One region of the Kitasatospora sp. NPDC058170 genome, then DNA from elsewhere that is predicted to be linked to it. Evidence: predicted binding sites of a transcription regulator. Region 1 holds the regulator's gene; the other holds the start of a gene.
What was found. Region 1 encodes HrcA, which represses chaperone genes, less so after heat shock. Its sites were predicted from a motif close to TTNGCACTCNGNNNNNCNGAGTGCNAA; they were not measured.

Region 1 (8,672 bases):
TCGATGAACCGCTGCGGGGTGACCTCCCCGACCGTCCGGGTGGCCAGGTTGGCCAGCGCGATGTGGCGCAGCGACCAGGCGCCGAGGCCGGCCGCCGGCTGCGACCAGGCCAGCCAGGCCGAGTCCGGGCTGAACGCCAGCCCGCTGACCTCGCCGTCCGTGCTGCGGGCCAGCTCGTGCACGGCGCCGTCGGCGAGCGTGACCAGCAGCACCCGCCCGTCGTGCGAGCCGACCGCCGCCTGCTTGCCGTCCGGCGACACCACCAGGGAGCGCACCCGGCCGAGCGCGCCGACCGCCAGTCGGCGGCGCTCGGTGCCCAGCACGGCGGGGGCGTACTCGATCGCGTCCTCGCCCTCGGCGTCCGTCACCCAGAGCACGCCCTGCGCGCCGTCCTCGGCGGGCACCACGCGGGCCTGGCGCCCGCGCACCCCCGGCGTCTCGTCCAGGACCCGGGCCGGGCCCTCGCGGTGGGTCAGCCAGTGCACGCTGCCGCGCACCACGACGGCGCCGGCCCGGCCGGTGCGGTCGGGGGCGACGCTCTCCAGCCAGTGCGCGGCCGCCACCGGGCGGGGGCGGCGGCCGGCCCGCGGACCGGCCAGCAGGATGTCCGGGCGGCGCGGCTCGGCGCCGTCGAGGTCGTCCAGCAGCCAGAGGTCGCCGGCGCTGTGCCAGACCACCCGGGTGCCGTCGGTGGTGGCGCCGCGGGCGTAGAAGCCCTCCGGGGAGGTGGTGTGCCGGCGCAGGTCGGTGCCGTCCGGGAGGCTGGAGTACAGCTCGCCGACGCCCTCGTGGTCGGAGAGGAAGGCGATTCTGGACGCGTCGGGCCCACCGACCCAGAGCGGGGAGTCGAGCTGCCCGTCGAGGTCCGCGTGGACCCGGACGAACTCGTCCCGGCCGATCCAGAGCTTGCCGGCCTGGCCGCCCCGGTAGCGCTTCCACCAGGCGGGCTCCCGGTTGCCCGCCGAGACCAGCAGCACGCCGTCCCCGCCCGGCTCGGACGCCAGGCCGCCGATCGGCCCGTACGGCAGCCGGACAGGCTCGCCTCCGTCCAGCGGCACGGCGTGCGCCCAGGTGCGCCGCAGGGTGGCCTGTCCGGCGGTGGTGGTGGCGATCGGGCGGCCGTCGGCCGTCCAGCCCTGCAGCTGGGTCTGCGCGCTGCCCCAGTACGTCAGCCGGCGGGACGGACCGCCGTCCACCGGAGCGACGTGCACCTCCGGCGCGCCGTCCCGGGTCGAGGTGAAGGCGATGTGCCGCCCGTCCGGCGAGAACCGCGGCCGGCGGACGGGGACGTGATCGGCCGTCAGCCGCCAGGCCCGGCCGCCCTCCAGGGGGGCGAGCCAGACGTCGTTCTCGGCGGCGAAGGTGATCAGGTCGCCGTGCAGATGAGGGTGGCGCAGGTAGGCGCCCGCTGAGGTGCTCCGAGGTTCGCTCACGCGGTCAGCCTAGGCACGTGCGCACACGACGCGCCCCGGTTTTCGTGCACTGCGAACCCTACGGAGGACACCCGTCGCGGGCGGCGCGCCCCGCGGTCAGCTCCAGCGGCCGGTGCGGCCGAGCAGCAGGGCGCCGGCGGCCACGCCCGCGGTGGAGGTGCGCAGCACCGAAGGGCCGAGCCGGTACGGCCCGGCACCGGACTCGGCGAAGGCGGCCAGCTCCTCCGGGGAGACCCCGCCCTCCGGTCCGACCACCAGCACGATGTCCCCGGCGGCGGGCAGCCCGGCGGTGGCCAGCGGTTCGGCGCCGTCCTCGTGCAGCACGGCGGCGAACGCGGCGCCGGCCAGTACCGGGGCCAGCTGCCGGGTGGTCACCGGCTCGCGGACCTCGGGGAAGCGCAGCCGGCGGGCCTGCTTGCCGGCCTCCCGGGCGGTGGCCCGCCACTTGGCGAGCGCCTTGGCGCCGCGATCGCCCTTCCACTGGGTGATGCAGCGCGAGGCCGCCCAGGGGATCACCACGTCCACGCCGACCTCGGTCATGGTCTCGACCGCCAGCTCGCCCCGGTCGCCCTTGGGCAGCGCCTGGACGACCACGATCCGCGGGCCCGGCTCGGGCTCGCGGCGCACCGCCGCCACGGTCACCTCGATCGCGTCCTTGCCGTGCACGGCCGTCACCGTGCCGTCCACGCCGAGGCCCAGGCCGTCGGCGAGGGTCACCGCCTCGCCGGGCTCCAGCCGCTTCACGGCGGCGGCGTGCCGCCCCTCCGGCCCGTCCAGCCGGACCACCGCGCCCGGGGCGGCGGAGGCGAGCTGCGCGGTCTCGACGACGAACACGGGCGCGGTCATGAGGTCCCCTGGGGGTGCGAGGTCGGTGCGGTGGAACGACGGCGCCCGGCGACCCGTGCGGGTCGCCGGGCGCCGGTGCTGTCAGCGGCCGTTGAAGGCGTCCTTCAGGCGGGAGAACAGCCCCTGCTGGCCCGGCGCGAACTGGCCGGAGGGCCGCTCCTCGCCGCGCAGCACCGCGAGGCGGCGCAGCAGGTCCTCCTGCTCGGGGTCGAGCTTGGTGGGCGTCTGCACCTCGACATGCACTATCAGGTCGCCCCGGCCGCCCCCGCGCAGGTGGGTGATGCCGCGGCCGTGCAGCGGGATCGACTGGCCGGACTGGGTGCCGGGCCGGATGTCGACCTCCTCCAGGCCGTCCAGGGTCTGCAGCGGCACCTGGGTGCCGAGCGAGGCCGCCGTCATCGGGATGGTGACGGTGCAGTGCAGGTCGTCCCCGCGCCGCTGGAAGGTCGGGTGGGTGCTCTCGGCGATCTCGACGTAGAGGTCGCCGGCCGGGCCGCCGCCGGGGCCGACCTCGCCCTCGCCGGCCAACTGGATCCGGGTGCCGTTGTCGACGCCGGCCGGGATCTTGACGGTCAGGGTGCGGCGGGCCCGGACCCGGCCGTCGCCGGCGCACTCCGGGCACGGGGTCGGCACGACGGTGCCGAAGCCCTGGCACTGCGGGCAGGGGCGGGAGGTCATGACCTGGCCCAGGAAGGACCGGGTGACCTGGGAGACCTCGCCCTTGCCGCGGCACATGTCGCAGGTCTGCGCGGAGGTGCCGGGAGCGGCGCCCTCGCCGCTGCAGGTGGTGCAGGTGACGGCGGTGTCGACCTGGAGTTCCTTGGTGGTGCCGAAGGCGGCCTCCTCCAGGGTGATCTCCAGCCGGATCATGGCGTCCTGGCCGCGCCGGGTCCGCGAGCGCGGCCCGCGCTGGCCGGAGGCCGCGCCGAAGAAGGCGTCCATGATGTCGGAGAAGCCGAAGCCCGCCGCGCCCGCGCCGAAGCCGCCCGCGCCGCCGCCGTTGGGCGACAGGGGGTCGCCGCCGAGGTCGTAGACCTGGCGCTTCTGCGGGTCCGAGAGCACCTCGTAAGCGGCGTTGATCTCCTTGAACCGCTCCTGCGTCTTCGGGTCCGGGTTGACGTCCGGGTGCAGTTCGCGTGCCAGGCGTCGGAACGCCTTCTTGATCTCGTCCTGCCCCGCATCCCGTCGGACGCCGAGTACCGCGTAGTAGTCCGTGGCCACCAAATGCTCCGCTTGTTCCGCCTGTAGAAGTGCTTGCGACTGGTACCACCGCCGGATTTCCGACGGTGGCCGTTCCTACGACTCGGCCAGGATCTGACCCACGTACCGTGCCACCGCTCGCACCGCCCCCATTGTGCCCGGATAGTCCATCCGGGTCGGACCGATCACACCCAGTTTGGCCACGCTCTCGTCGCCCGAACCGTAACCGACGGAGACGACCGAGGTGGAATTGAGCCCCTCGTAGGCGTTCTCCCGCCCGATCCGGACCGTCACCCCCGCGTCCGCGGTCTCACCCAGGAGGCGGAGCAGGATGACCTGCTCCTCCAGGGCCTCCAGCACCGGCTGGATGGTGAGCGGGAAGTCGTGGCCGAAGCGGGTCAGGTTGGCCGTGCCGGCCAGCATGATCCGCTCCTCGTTCTGCTCGGCGAGCGCCTCGAAGAGCGTCGCCAGGACGGTCGTGACGGCCGGCCTGTCGGCCGCCTCGAAGGCCGCCGGGAGTTCCTCCAGCAGCCCCGGCACGTCGGGCAGGCGCTGTCCGACGGCCCGGGTGTTGATCTTGGCGCGGAGGTCCGCGAGGACCACCTCGCCGACCGCGCCCGGGCAGTCGACCATCCGCTGCTCGACCCGGCCGGTGTTGGTGATCAGGACCAGCATCACCTTGGCCGGGGCGAGTGCGACCAGCTCGATGTGCCGCACGGTGGACCGCGAGAGCGAGGGGTACTGGACGACCGCGACCTGTCTGGTGAGCTGCGCGAGCAGCCGGACCGTCCGGGCCACCACGTCGTCCAGGTCGACCGCGCCGTCCAGGAAGTGCCGGATCGCCCGCCGCTCGGGCGCGCTCATCGGCTTGACCTCGGCCAACCGGTCGACGAACAGGCGGTACCCCTTGTCCGTGGGGATCCGCCCGGCGCTGGTGTGCGGCTGGTGGATGTAGCCGTCCTCCTCCAGCGCGGCCATGTCGTTGCGGACGGTGGCCGGGGACACCCCGAGGCTGTGCCGCTCCACCAGGGCCTTGGAGCCGACCGGCTCCTCGGTGCCCACGTAGTCCTGGACGATGGCGCGCAGCACGGCGAGCTTGCGTTCGTCGAGCTGTCGGACCTCACCGGCCATGGGGCACCCACCTCCGTCTTCGCACGTTGTCCGTTGTGACATGTGTCCGCTTTGGCATGCTGCGAGCCGCTCTGGGAGGCCCCGGCCTTGGCACTCTGAACACACGAGTGCCAGAACCGTACCTGCCAGTGTAAGGCCCGGGTCCGACGGCAGGAACGGCCCGTCGGGGGTGATCCTGCCCGCACTGTCCGGCGCGCGGGTGATGCCGTGGGCCCGACCGGGTGGCAGCATCGATAGCGAACGGCGAACGGAGGAGCAGCGATGTCGAGCTCGGGCCAGCACACCCGCTTCGCCCCGGACCGCGGTCTGACCGGCCGGATGGTCGGGACGATGTTCGTGATCGGGCTGTTGTACGTCGGTTTCACCGGCCTGCTGATCGTGCTGCTGCGCGGGGCCTGGCCACTGATCGTGCTGCTCTCGGGCGGCCTGTTCGTGGCCCAGTTCTGGTTCAGCGACAAGATCACCGAACGGGCGATGGGCGCCCACCGGGTGACTCCGGAGCAGTACCCGCAGCTGCACGGCACCATCGACCGGCTCTGCGCGCTCGCCGACATGCCCAAGCCCCGGGTGGCCGTCGCCGACAACGACATGCCGAACGCCTTCGCGACCGGCCGCAACCCGCAGAACGCGGTGGTCTGCGTCACCACCGGGCTGCTGCGGCGGCTGGAGCCGGAGGAGCTGGAGGGCGTGCTGGCGCACGAGCTGTCGCACGTCGCCCACCGGGACGTCGCGGTGATGACCATCGCCGGCTTCCTCGGCGTGCTGGCCGGCGCGATGACCCGGATCGCGATGTACGGCGGGTTCATGGGCGGCGGCCGGAACAGCAACGACTCCAACGCGGCCATCGCCGCCCTGGTCATCCCGCTGGTCTCGGTGGTGGTCTACGCGATCAGCTTCCTGTTGACCCGGCTGCTCTCCCGCTACCGGGAGCTGGCCGCCGACCGGGCCGCCGCCCAGCTCACCGGCCGGCCGAGCGCGCTGGCCTCGGCGCTGACCAAGGTGACCGGCCAGATCGCCGCGATCCCCACCAAGGACCTGCGCCAGGCGCAGCCGTACAACGCCTTCTACTTCGCCCCGGCGCTGAGCGCCCGGGAGGCCGCCTCGCAGCTGTTCTCCACCCACCCCTCGCTGGAGAAGCGGCTGGAGCAGCTGGCGGGCATCTCGGCCCAGCTGGGCCGCTGACGCCGCCGCCCCCGGCCGACGTGTTCCCGACCGACCCGCTCCTGACCGACCTGCTCCGACCGATCTGTTCCCGACCGACCTGCTCCCGACCGTCCCGACCGGAGAGGACCACCGTGGGATTCCTGGACACCCTGTTCGGCCGCACCAAGCCCGTCAAACCCGATCTCGACCAGCTGTTCGGCGTCCCCTCGGCCGCACTGACCCTGGAGGCGGCCGCCGGCTTCCTGCCGACCGGCCTCGGGTCGGTCTGCTTCGCGGCCGTCGAGGGCGGGGCCTTCGGCGAGGTGGAGCGGCAGGTGCGGGCGCTGCTGGACGCCGACACCGAGCGCGGCGGCGTCCCGGTGGAGGCCTCCAAGGACGCGTACGGCTACTCCTGGCTGCTCGCCCGGCACACCCCGCAGGAGCTGCCGGAGCTGGTCAACGACCTGCACGCGGTCAACAGCGAGCTGGAGGCGAACGGCTTCGGGCCGCAGCTGCTCTGTTCGCTGGTCGCCTTCCGCAACGCCGAGGGGCAGCCGCTGGCACTGGTCTACCTGTTCAAGCGCGGCACCTTCTACCCGTTCGCGCCGATGCCGGGCGGCGGGGAGCGGCGCAACAGCCCGCTGGAGCTCCAGGTCAACGCCATGCTGGGGAACGACCTGCGGCTGGAGAAGGACCTCGGTCGCTGGTTCCCGGTCTGGGGTGCGCCGGGGCTGTGAGCCCTCCCGCCGGGGCCGTGGGGTCCCGCCGGGGCCGCGGGGGCACCGGGGCGGTGAAAACGGGTGGCCCCGGGCGGCGGCCCGCTCTAGCGTGCCCGAACGTGATCCATTGGGATGAGATCGAATCCGCGCAGCCCACCCCCGACCTGCTGGCCCTCGTGAGCGCCGAGCTGCGCTCCCCCGACCCGGGGATACGCGACGGGCTGGCCTACGAACAGTTCTGCCGGTGGGTTCCACTGCTGGCGCCCGACCAGCTGGGCTCGCTCGGCGACCGGATGGCCGAGCGGTTCGCCGACCCGGAGATCCAGGCCCGGACCTTCGCCGCGCTGGTCCTCGCCGAGATCGTCGACGCCGGCGCCCACCAGCCGTCCTGGCTGGAGGCCTTCGCCCGCTGGTACCCCGCCGAGACCGATCTGCGCGGCTGGGACGGGTCACTCGGCTGGCTGCACGCCGTCGCGCACGGCGCCGACCTGCTGGCCGCCTTCGGCCGCAGCCCGCTGGTGGACCCGGCGCCGCTGCTGGACGTGGCCGCGGCCCGGCTGACGGCGCCGACCGACCACGTCTGGGACGCCCTGGAGGACGACCGGCTGGGCCAGGCCCTGGCGCTGGTCCTGACCCGGGCCGAGCTGACGGAGCGGCAGTCCGTGGCCTGGCTGGAGCCGATCGCCGCCCGGGAGCCGCGCCGGCCGGGGACCGTCCCCGCGCCCGTCTCCAACACCCTGCGGACCCTGCGGGTGCTGTACCTGCTCGCCGACCGCGGGGTGCGACCGGCCCGCGGCGCCGAGCCGCTGACACTGCGCCACGCCGGGGCGCTCAAGCGGCACCTCGCCGAGGTGCTGGCGGTCAACGCCCCGTACGCGGGCTGAGGGCCCCGGGGTTGACGGGCTGACGGGCTGACGGGACCGGCGTGCGCCGGGCCCCGCCGGCCGGTCAGACCCTAGACTCCGTGGAATGCGCAGCCGCTCGTACGGACCCGACCTGACCCCGCCGTGGAAGCGGCAGCAGCCCGCCCCGGAGGTGCCCGCCGAGCGGGACCTGGTGGTCGAGGAGGCGGCGAGCGGCTTCTGCGGCGCGGTGGTGCGCTGCGAGAAGACGGCGGAGGGGTTCACCGTCACCCTGGAGGACCGCTTCGGCAAGCACCGGGTGTTCCCGCTGGTACCGCGCGGTTTCCTGCTGGAGGGCCGGGTGGTCACCCTGGTCCGGCCCGCCGCGGCCGCGCCGGCGCCCTCCCGCGTGCCTGGCCGGACCGCCTCCGGCTCGGTCGCCGTCCCCGGTGCCCGGGCCCGCGTCGCACGCGAGTCCCGGATCTACGTCGAGGGCCGGCACGACGCCGAGCTGGTCGAGCGGGTCTGGGGCGACGACCTGCGGATCGAGGGCGTGGTGGTGGAGTACCTGGAGGGCGTCGACGACCTGCCCGCGATCGTCGCCGAGTTCGGCCCCGGCCCCGGTCGGCGCCTCGGCGTCCTGGTCGACCACCTGCTCCCCGGCACCAAGGAGCACCGCATCGCCGCCCGGGTCACCGGCGAGGCCGTGCTGGTCGTCGGCCACCCCTACATCGACGTCTGGCAGGCCGTGAAGCCCTCCTCCGTCGGCATCCCCGGCTGGCCCGCCGTGCCCCGCGGCGAGGACTTCAAGCTCGGCACCTGCCGCCGCCTCGGCTGGCCCGAGGACACCCCCGCCGCCTGGAAGCGCATCCTCGCCTCGGTGGACTCCTACAAGGACCTCGACCCGGCCCTGCTGGGCCGGGTCGAGGAACTGATCGACTTCGTGACGTCGGAGGACTGAGCTCCGCTCAGGCGTACGTCCGGAAGTCCGTGGTGTCCAGGACGATGCCGAGCACGTCGACGGGAACGGGCTCTCCGAACTTGCTGGTCCGTTCGGACATGTAACCCTGAGGACCGGTCCCGGAAGGCCGGCTCAACTCGGTCAACAGCACGCACACACCCTTGATCGGATCGACGATCAGATAAGCCGGGATCATCCCCTCGGCGTACATCTCCCGCTTGGTCCGGTAGTCGCGGTCGACGCTGGTCCTCGACACCACCTCGACCACGAGGGTGACGGCGGGCGAGGGCAGCAGACGCCCGTGCTCCTCGACCACCCCGCGCTCGAAGACGACCAGGTCGGGCTGCGGTTCGCTGGCCTGGCCGGGGACCGTCAGGTCCTGCGTGGTGAGCGCACG
Region 2 (8,672 bases), on a different contig from region 1:
TGACGATGACGATGGCGACGGGGACGGGGTAAGGGCAGGGAAGCGGGAAGGGGAAGGCGGCAAGGGTGGCGGCGTGGGCCGGTGGTGCGTCGTCGGCATGCTGATGGTCCTCCCCGTGGCCGACGGCCCGGCCTTCGCCGGTCCGCCGCGACCGTCGTCCGTGAGCCGTTCCCGCGGTGGTCTGCAGCCCGGAGGAAGCCGTCGGCGGGCCTCTGGTCAGGCCCGCAGCCGGCGTCCGCGGCCCATTCTCGCAGCGGCTCCCGGCCCGGGGCGGCACCCGGGGGCGGACTTCGGACCAGGACCCCGGTCCTGGTCCGGCCCGTGTGCCGGGCCCAGCTCCTGCGGGCGTGCCGCTGCGCAGCCTGCTCGTACCGGTGCTCCCGGTGCTCCCGTCGGCCCCGGTTTCACTGCCCCGGTTCCACGGCCGCCCCGGTCGAACGTGTCGGCAGCTCGGAGGCAACCGGTCACCGGTCGACCGGAGCTCTGCCGTACGGGGCGTCAGGCGAGGGAGTGGTGGGTCCGGGGAGTGGCCGGGAGGCGGGTGTGGAGGTCGGCGAGGAGGGTCTCGGACTCCCGGGTGGCGCGCAGGACGTCCGGGTCGAGGTCGGCGAGGACGAGCTCGCGCTCGTCGGGACCGGCCTCGGCGAGCAGGCGCCCGTCGGGGGACCAGACCGCGCTGCCGCCGCAGGTGTGCCAGGAGCCGGTGGTGCCGACGTGGTTGGCGAGCAGGGTGTAGAGGGTGTTGTCGAGGGCGCGGGCGGGGAACCAGGTGCGCGACTCGTGGTGGCCGTGGCCCACGCTGAACAGGGCGCCGACCAGGTACGCGTGGCAGCCGTCCAGGGCGGCCGCGCGGGCGTGCTCGGGGAAGCCGGAGTCGTAGCAGATGCCGAGTCCGAGCCGCCAGCCGTCGAGTTCGATCGTGCGGTCGCCGGTGCCGGGCCGGTAGTAGTCGCGCTCGCTCTTGAACAGGTACTGCTTGTCGTACCGGGTGACGAGGGAGCCGTCCGGGCCGAAGACGAGGGCGGAGACCAGGAGGTCGCCGTCGTCGTGCACGCCCGCGCCGACGACGGCGGCCGTGCCGGTCTCGCGGCAGGCGTCGGCGATCGGCGCGAGCCTGGGGTCACCGGGTCCGACGGCGTACCGGGCGGGATCGCTCTTGATCAGCTCGGGCTCGTAGCCGGAGAGGAACTTCTCGGCGAAGAGCACCAGACGTGCCCCGGCCGAGGCGGCCTCGCGGATCAGCGCGGCGGCGGTGGCGGCGTTGGCGGATATGTCGCCGGCCACGACCGGGGCCTGGGCGGCCGCGATCCGCAGCGGCCCGGTGGGGAAGGGAGAGGACATGGCGGCCACGCTAGCGAACCGCGTTGTCCGGTCGGCCCGCGGTCTCGTCCATGCTGTCCGGGCCACCCGGGCCACCCGGGCCACCCAGGTCGTTCGGGTCGTTCGGTCTGTCCGGGCCGCCCAGGTGGTTCGGGCTGTCCAGGCCGTCCAGGTCGTCCTCGAAGGCCGCGGGGCGGGTCGGCGAGGCCAGCACGCGCTGGACCCGGGGTCTGGTTCGCCAGTTCACCCGCCGGACGTCCCGGGCCAGGGCGCCCGGCCGCCAGAGCTCGACGGCGGTGGTGACGGCGCCCAGCACGATCCCGGCGGCCAGCCAGCCGGCGAGCACGTCGCTCGGCCAGTGCACCCCGAGGGCGATCCTGGTCCATCCGATCGCCAGCGCGGTGAGCGCGGCGACGGCGCACGCGGCGGTCCGCCCCGCGCGACGCGCCTGCGGCCAGAACAGCCCGACCAGGACGGCGCAGGTGATCGCCGCGGCCATCGCGTGGCCGGAGGGGAGGGCCGGGCCGGCGGCGTGCGACACCGGATCGGGGAAGTGCGGCCGCTGTCGGTCGAAGGAGAGCTTCAGCAGCCACTGGCCGCCCCAGCCGACCAGGGCCTGTGCCGCCGTCCAGCCGGACAGCACCCGGGCGCCGATCAGCCAGAGCCAGACGGCGGCCAGACCGAGCAGTGCACGCATGGTGACCGTGCCGCCGATATCGGAGAGCGTCTGCACCGAGGCCGTCCAGACGGTGTGGTCCTGCGAGTAGTCGTGCATGCTCGCGACCCAGCCCTGGTCGAAGCGGGAGAGCGGGCCCCAACCGGCCTGCACCAGGGCTGTCAGGACACCGAACAGGACCGCGCAGCCGACCGCGATCCCCGAGTACCGGAGCAGGCGCTGGTTACGCCGGGTGATGGCGGGCGAGCTTTTGGTCAGGTGCATGGCTGACACCTTCCCAGTGCGCCCTGCTGATCGGACCGTGCGGTGATAGCGATTTTGCATCTTTTGTGCGGAGGACCTGCGTGCGCCAGGTCGCGGGCGCGGGCGGAAGCCGGGAGTGTGGAGTTGTGCGGGCGTGGCGCGTGGGAACGCGCGCGACGGCCCGAGGGTTTCACCGGGTGGCGGGTTGCGCAGCGGTGGACGGGGCCGGGGCGGCCGCTCCGAACCGGTCGCAGGGCTCGCACCCGCGGTGTCGAGACGGTCACCCTCCGTCTGAATCCGGGGTGAAAAGCGGCAGGATACTGCATCGCTGGAGGAATCTGAGCGACTTGGGAATGTTGTCCGGAATCTGTTCGTTGGATCGTTACGTGTGAGCCCCCCGGGGCCCGCATTTCTTGCCCTCTCGGGGCAGGCAGGCAGACCTCGGCAACACCAGCAAAGGGAGCAAGCATGGCCACCCGTGCCGTCGTTCGCGACAGGGCCGACCGGACTCGCGCGGCCCGCCCGACCAACCTTGAGGCCGACCGTGACCTGGTCGGCATGTACCTCGACGAGATCGCCAGGACACCCCTGCTCGATGCCGCCGAAGAGGTCGAGCTCTCGCTGCGGATCGAGGCCGGCGTGTACGCCCGGCACCTGCTGGACGAGGGCGAGCCGCCCAAGGGCGTCAAGCGCGAGGAGCTGGAGGCGATAGCCGAGGACGCCGAGCGCGCCAAGGACGTCTTCATCCGGTCCAACCTCCGTCTCGTGGTCGCGGTCGCCCGGCGCTACCCGCGCAGCGGCCTTCCGCTGCTGGACCTCATCCAGGAGGGCAACGCGGGCCTGGTGAGGGCGGTGGAGAAGTTCGACTACGCCAAGGGCTTCAAGTTCTCCACCTATGCGACGTGGTGGATCCGGCAGGCGATCACCCGGTCGATCGCCGACCAGTCGCGGACCATCCGGCTGCCCGTCCACCTGGTCGAGGAGCTGGGCCGAATCCGGCGCGTGCAGCGGGAGAAGTCCAAGGAGCTGGGCCGCGAGCCCGAGCCGGCCGAGATCGCGGCCGAGCTGGACACCACCGAGGCGCGGATCAAGGACGTGCTGGACTGGGCCCGGGATCCGGTCAGCCTCAACATGTCGGTCGACGACGAGGGCGAGACCCAGTTCGGCGACCTCGTCGAGGACACCGGGGCGACGTCCCCCGAGGACGCCGTGATGGTCATGCTCCGCCGCGAGGAGCTGGACGGCCTGATCGGGCGACTGGACGACCGCACGGCATCGATCATCCGGTCCCGCTACGGGATGGAGGACGGCCGCGAGCGCACCCTGACCGAGGTGGGCAAGCAGCACGGGCTGACGCGTGAGCGCATCCGCCAGATCGAGAAGCACGCACTGGCCGAGCTGAAGCGGATCGCCGACCATGCGGGCTTCGAGGCCGCCTGACGGCCTCGCGACGGCCGACTGGCGAGAGTCGGCCGACCGGCGGGCCCGGGTGCGGAGCGCTCCGCACCCGGGCCCGCTGCGCGTCGGCGGCGGTCGGCCGGGGGGCTTCTAGGCTGTAGGGACGGATGCAGGGGATCGGAACGGCAGAGGACGACGGAGGCGGACCGGTGGGCGAGCAGAACCCCGTACGGGGCACGGAGGGCGCGGAGAGCGCCGAGGGAGCGGAAGGCGCCACGAACGGCACCGGGGGTGCCGGGGCCGCCGGAGGCACCGGGGACAATCCGGCGGCGAAGGCCCGGCTGGTGTTCCGGGATCCGTTGGACCAGCAGTCCCGGGACGACACCGACTCCGGTTGGGGGGACCGTCCCGGAGCGGGGCAGAGCAGTGGACGAGGGCTGGACTGGTACCTGAGCCAGCGCCCGCCGCACCACGGGGGCTGAGACCGACCGGAGCCGGAACAGAACGGAACCCGGAACCGGGCCGGAACCGGGAGCGCGGCCGGGGCGGTGCTCAGCGCTGGCTGGTGACCAGCGCGTCGCGGATCTCGGTGAGCAGGGCGACCTCCTTGGCCTCCGCCTCGGCCATCTCCTCGTCGAGGGTCTTGCGCTTGGCGGTGAACCTGGTCATGGGCAGGATCAGACAGAAGTAGACGACGGCCGCGGTGATCAGGAACTGCAGGGCCGCGCTGAGCACGGAGCCCCAGAGGATGTAGACGCCGGAGGTGACCTCGCCGGCCGCGCCCATCTCGCAGGGGCCCTTGAGGCAGGAACTGTAGGACGCCAGATCCTTGGCTCCGAAAAGGCCGACGATCGGATTGATCACGCCCTTGACGAAGGCGTTGACGATGTTGGTGAAAGCCGCACCGATGACGACGGCGACGGCCAGGTCGACGACATTTCCACGCAGCAGGAATTCTTTGAAGCCTTTCATGCCGCGTGAACGACGAAGTCGTCTCCAGGTCACGGGTGATCTTCGGTCTCTCCCGGTTGACAACCCGTTTGGTGGACCGGGGTGGCCCCCGGCGGCGGCAGCCCCGCTCGCGGCGCCCCGGCGGTGAGCGCTGCCACCGCGACGAGCAGGCTCACGGCCAGCACCCCGGGCCGCTGCCGTAGGGCCTGTGCCAGCCGGTACCGGCCGGTGCCGCCACGCCTGATCGGCGCGAACGACGGCACCTCCCGGCCCGGCGGCACCGCGAGTGGCGGGAGCGGTACGGCATACCGCCGGGCCGGCGCCGGCCGCTGGGCGAGGGGGAGTGTGCGGGGAAGGGGGAAGGTCGCGGTCATGCGGGACACCACCTCTGGTCGCGGGAGGCCGGCCCCGAAGCGGCCGGTCGCTGTGACGCACACTCTGCGCCCGCCGCAAGGCCCGCGGAAGCCCTTTCCCGCAGCCTGTGGAAAACCCGGGGGTGTGGATAACTTCGTACACCCGTCCGGGTTAGTCCGACGGGCCCGGGCAGACGAAAAGGCCCGGTGGGCCGCTGGAAAGCGGGGCCACCGGGCCTTTTCGAATGCTTCTGGTGCTGTCTTCGGCGTCGCTCAGCCGGCCGGCTTCGCCGCGGGGGCGGGGCTGGCGGCGGGCGTCGAGCCGCCCGAGGACGAGGACGCGGCCGGGGAGGCCGACGAACCCGAGGACGAGTTCGAACCCACCGAGCTGCTGGAGGACGAACGGCTGTCGGTCCGGTAGAAGCCCGAGCCCTTGAAGACCACACCCACGGCCGAGAAGACCTTGCGGAGCCGTCCCTGGCATTCGGGGCACGTGGTGAGCGCCTCGTCGGTGAACTTCTGCACCGCCTCCAGGCCGCTGCCGCACTCGGTGCACTGGTACTGGTACGTGGGCACTTGTCTTCCTCCTGGCACTCTCGCCTGATGAGTGCTAACGATGGTCAATGATGCGGCATTCCGCTGGATCAGTCCAGCGACTCCGGTGTGAGATGAACCGTGCGACGGCTGCGAACCGGCGCCCGGTCCATCCGGAACCGGCGCCGCCCCACCCCCGGAGCGGCGCCCGCACCGCCTCCGTCAGGCCTTGGCGGCACCCACGAGCTGGGGCGCCGCGCCCCGCTCCGAGCCGCTCGCGATCGCCGGGCCGGCCGTGGTCGCGGCGCCGGACGGGCTCGCCTTACCGGACGTGCCGGAGGTACCGGACGAGTCGGCCGCGCCGGACGCAACCGACCGGCTCGGCGCGCTCGGCGCGATCAGGAACCGCCGCAGCGCGACCAGCGCGATCAGGCCCAGACCGGCGCCGGCCACCGGCACCAGGAACCCGGCCGACGGGCCGTGCCCGTCGATCAGCTGCCCGGCCACCGTGGACCCGGTCGCCAGGCCGAGGCCGATGGCGCCGGTCAGCCAGGTGAAGGCCTCGGTCTTGGCACCGTCCGCGACCAGCGTCTCGACCAGGGTGTACCCGGTGATCAGGGTCGGCGCGATGGCCAGGCCGCAGACCAGCGCGGCGATCGACAGCGCGACCAGGTTGGGCATCGCCCAGAGCGTGGAGCAGCCCAGCACCAGCAGCGCGTAGCTGGCCAGCAGCCGGTGCCGTGCGGCGTGCCGCCAGGCGACCATGCCGTACAGCACGCCGGCCAGCATCGAACCGCCGGCGAAGATCCCGTACACGGCGCCGTTGGCCCCGGGCTGGCCGACGGACTCGGTGAAAGCGGTCACCGAGACCTGCATGGCACCGAAGACGGTGCCGACGCCCAGGAACGCGCCGGCCAGCAGCCGCACGCCCGGGGAGGCGAGCGCGGAGGCGCGGCGGACACCGGGCTGGTGCGGGTGCCGGGCCGGGGCGGTGCGCCGCTGGGCGGCGAAGGCGAGGCCGCCGACGACGGTCAGCACGGCCTCGGCGATCAGGCCGGTCGACGGGTTGAGCGAGGTGGCGATCGCACCGGCCAGCACCGGGCCGATCACGAAGGTGAACTCGTCGGTCACCGACTCGAAGGCGAACGCGGTGTTCAGCACAGGAGTGGAGGCGCCCTCCGAGGAGAGCTTGGCCACCCAGCGGGCGCGGACCATCGCGCCCACCTGCGGCACGCTGGCGCCGGCCGGAGCGGCGGCCAGCAGCAGCGCCCAGACCGGGGCGTGGCCCAGTGCCAGCGCGATCAGCGCGCCGACCGAGACGGCGTGCACCAGGACGCTGGGCACCAGCACGGCGGCCTGGCCGTACCGGTCGGCCAGCCGGCCGGTCTGCGGGCCGACGAGGGCCTGGGCGACGGCCGAGACCGCCGCGACGGTGCCGGCGGTGCCGTACGAGCCGTGGGTGTCGAGGACCAGCAGGACGATGCCCAGGCTGAGCATGGCGTACGGCAGGCGCGCCGCGAAGGCGGGCACCAGGAACGTCCGGGCACCGGGTGTGCGCAGCAGCGTGCCGTACCCGATGCGGGTGGGCGCGTCGGCGCCGGCGTCCTTCGGGACGCCGTTGTTGTCGACCGTTCGGCGGGCCGTCACGGTCGGTCCTTCCTGCTGCCTGGTAGCGCGGAAGGGGCATGGTGTGGCCCCGACGGCGCCGAGAGTCGTCCTCTCGCGCGTCGACCGGGGTAGTTACCGGGCCGGATCGGCGTGGTTGCCGAGGTCCGGGCCGCGGCCGCCGAGCGGTCGCGCCAACTCTGCTTCAGGCAGATGCTGGGTGTGTATCAACCATCATACTTATACGCGCGTAGATGTCGCGCACACCTCCACAATACAGGGCTCAGTCAAAAATGTCCTGCCAATGAAAGGTGAACACCGCGCGACGGCCGCAGGAAGCCAGTGCGAAGCCGGACGCGAGCCCGAGGCGAGCCCCGACGCGAGCCCGGACCAGACTCCCGGCGGCGAACCCGGGCAGTACTACCGCCCGTGCAGCCAGCCGGCCAGCTTGCCGCCCTTGTCCACGGCCCGCAGCCGCCGCTCCGCCGCCTCGCTCACCTCGTCGGTGGTGACCACCAGCAGCTCGTCGCCGCCGCGCAGCACGGTGGCCTTGTCGGGGACGAAGCTGCTGCCCTCCCGCACCACCAGGGTCACCGCGGCGCCGGCCGGCAGCCGCAGCTCGCCGATCTCCACGCCGGACATCCGGGAGGTCGGGGAGAGCGCCACCGACAGCAGGTGCCCGTGCAGCTTCTCCAGCGGCGCGGACTCGATGCCGAGGTCCTGGCCCATCGAGCCCTCGGAGATCCGCAGCCGCTTCGCCACCCAGGGCAGGGTCGGGCCCTGGAGCAGCGTGAAGACCACGACCAGGATGAAGACGATGTTGAACACCTTCTGGGCGTTCGGTGCGCCGGCCACCATGGGGATGGTGGCCAGCACGATGGGCACCGCCCCGCGCAGTCCGGCCCAGCTCAGAAGTGCCTGCTCGCGGCCGGGCAGCTTGAACGGCGTCAGGGTGAGCACCACCGACAGCGGCCGGGCCAGGAAGACCAGCACCGCGCCGATCACCAGCGCGGGCACCACGGCCGAGCCCATCGACTCGGGGGTGCAGAGCAGGCCGAGCAGCACGAACATGCCGATCTGCCCGATCCAGGCCAGTCCGTCGGCGAAGCCGCGCACGGCGGGGCCGTGCGGCAGCTTGGCGTTCCCCAGGATGACCGCGCTGATGTAGACGGCGAGGAAGCCCGAACCGTGCAGCAGCGCGCCGCCCGCGTAGGCGAGCACGGTCAGCGCCATGACGGCGATGGGGTAGAGGCCCGAGGAGGGCAGGGCGACGTGCTTGATGCCGTAGGCGCCGATCTTGCCGACCGCGAAGCCGACCGCCGCGCCGATCGCCAGCTCGGCGATGATCGTGCCGACCAGGACGTACCAGGAGTCCAGCTCGCCGGCGGTGGCGAAGGCGACCACCAGGATGACCACGGGCGCGTCGTTGAAGCCGGACTCGGCCTCCAGCAGACCGGTGAGCCGGTGCGGCAGCGGCACCATCCGCAGGACGGAGAAGACGGCGGCGGCATCGGTCGAGGAGACGATCGCGCCGAGCAGCATGGAGGTCCGCCAGTCCAGGCCGACCAGCCAGTGCGCGCCGGCGGCGGTGA

Region 2: a site for HrcA is predicted at 5,529-5,555, ahead of ACFVVX_RS06375 (FmdB family zinc ribbon protein). Genes of this name have one in related genera too.

Annotation. Positions count from the first base shown of each region.
Region 1 is NZ_JBHVUV010000001.1:130,501-139,172, reverse strand. Features, by position in the region: gene ACFVVX_RS00600 (PDZ domain-containing protein) at 1-1,433, opposite strand, end outside; gene ACFVVX_RS00595 (16S rRNA (uracil(1498)-N(3))-methyltransferase) at 1,530-2,279, opposite strand; gene dnaJ (molecular chaperone DnaJ) at 2,361-3,500, opposite strand; gene hrcA (heat-inducible transcriptional repressor HrcA) at 3,576-4,610, opposite strand; gene htpX (zinc metalloprotease HtpX) at 4,872-5,792, shown strand; gene ACFVVX_RS00575 (hypothetical protein) at 5,906-6,490, shown strand; gene ACFVVX_RS00570 (DUF2785 domain-containing protein) at 6,592-7,356, shown strand; gene ACFVVX_RS00565 (DUF3097 domain-containing protein) at 7,442-8,275, shown strand; gene ACFVVX_RS00560 (Uma2 family endonuclease) at 8,283-8,672, opposite strand, start outside.
Region 2 is NZ_JBHVUV010000004.1:54,951-63,622, reverse strand. Features, by position in the region: gene ACFVVX_RS06395 (carbon-nitrogen hydrolase family protein) at 499-1,341, opposite strand; gene ACFVVX_RS06390 (phosphatase PAP2 family protein) at 1,352-2,260, opposite strand; gene ACFVVX_RS06385 (sigma-70 family RNA polymerase sigma factor) at 2,708-3,679, shown strand; gene mscL (large conductance mechanosensitive channel protein MscL) at 4,190-4,609, opposite strand; gene ACFVVX_RS06375 (FmdB family zinc ribbon protein) at 5,215-5,517, opposite strand; gene ACFVVX_RS06370 (MFS transporter) at 5,698-7,122, opposite strand; gene ACFVVX_RS06365 (potassium/proton antiporter) at 7,501-8,672, opposite strand, start outside.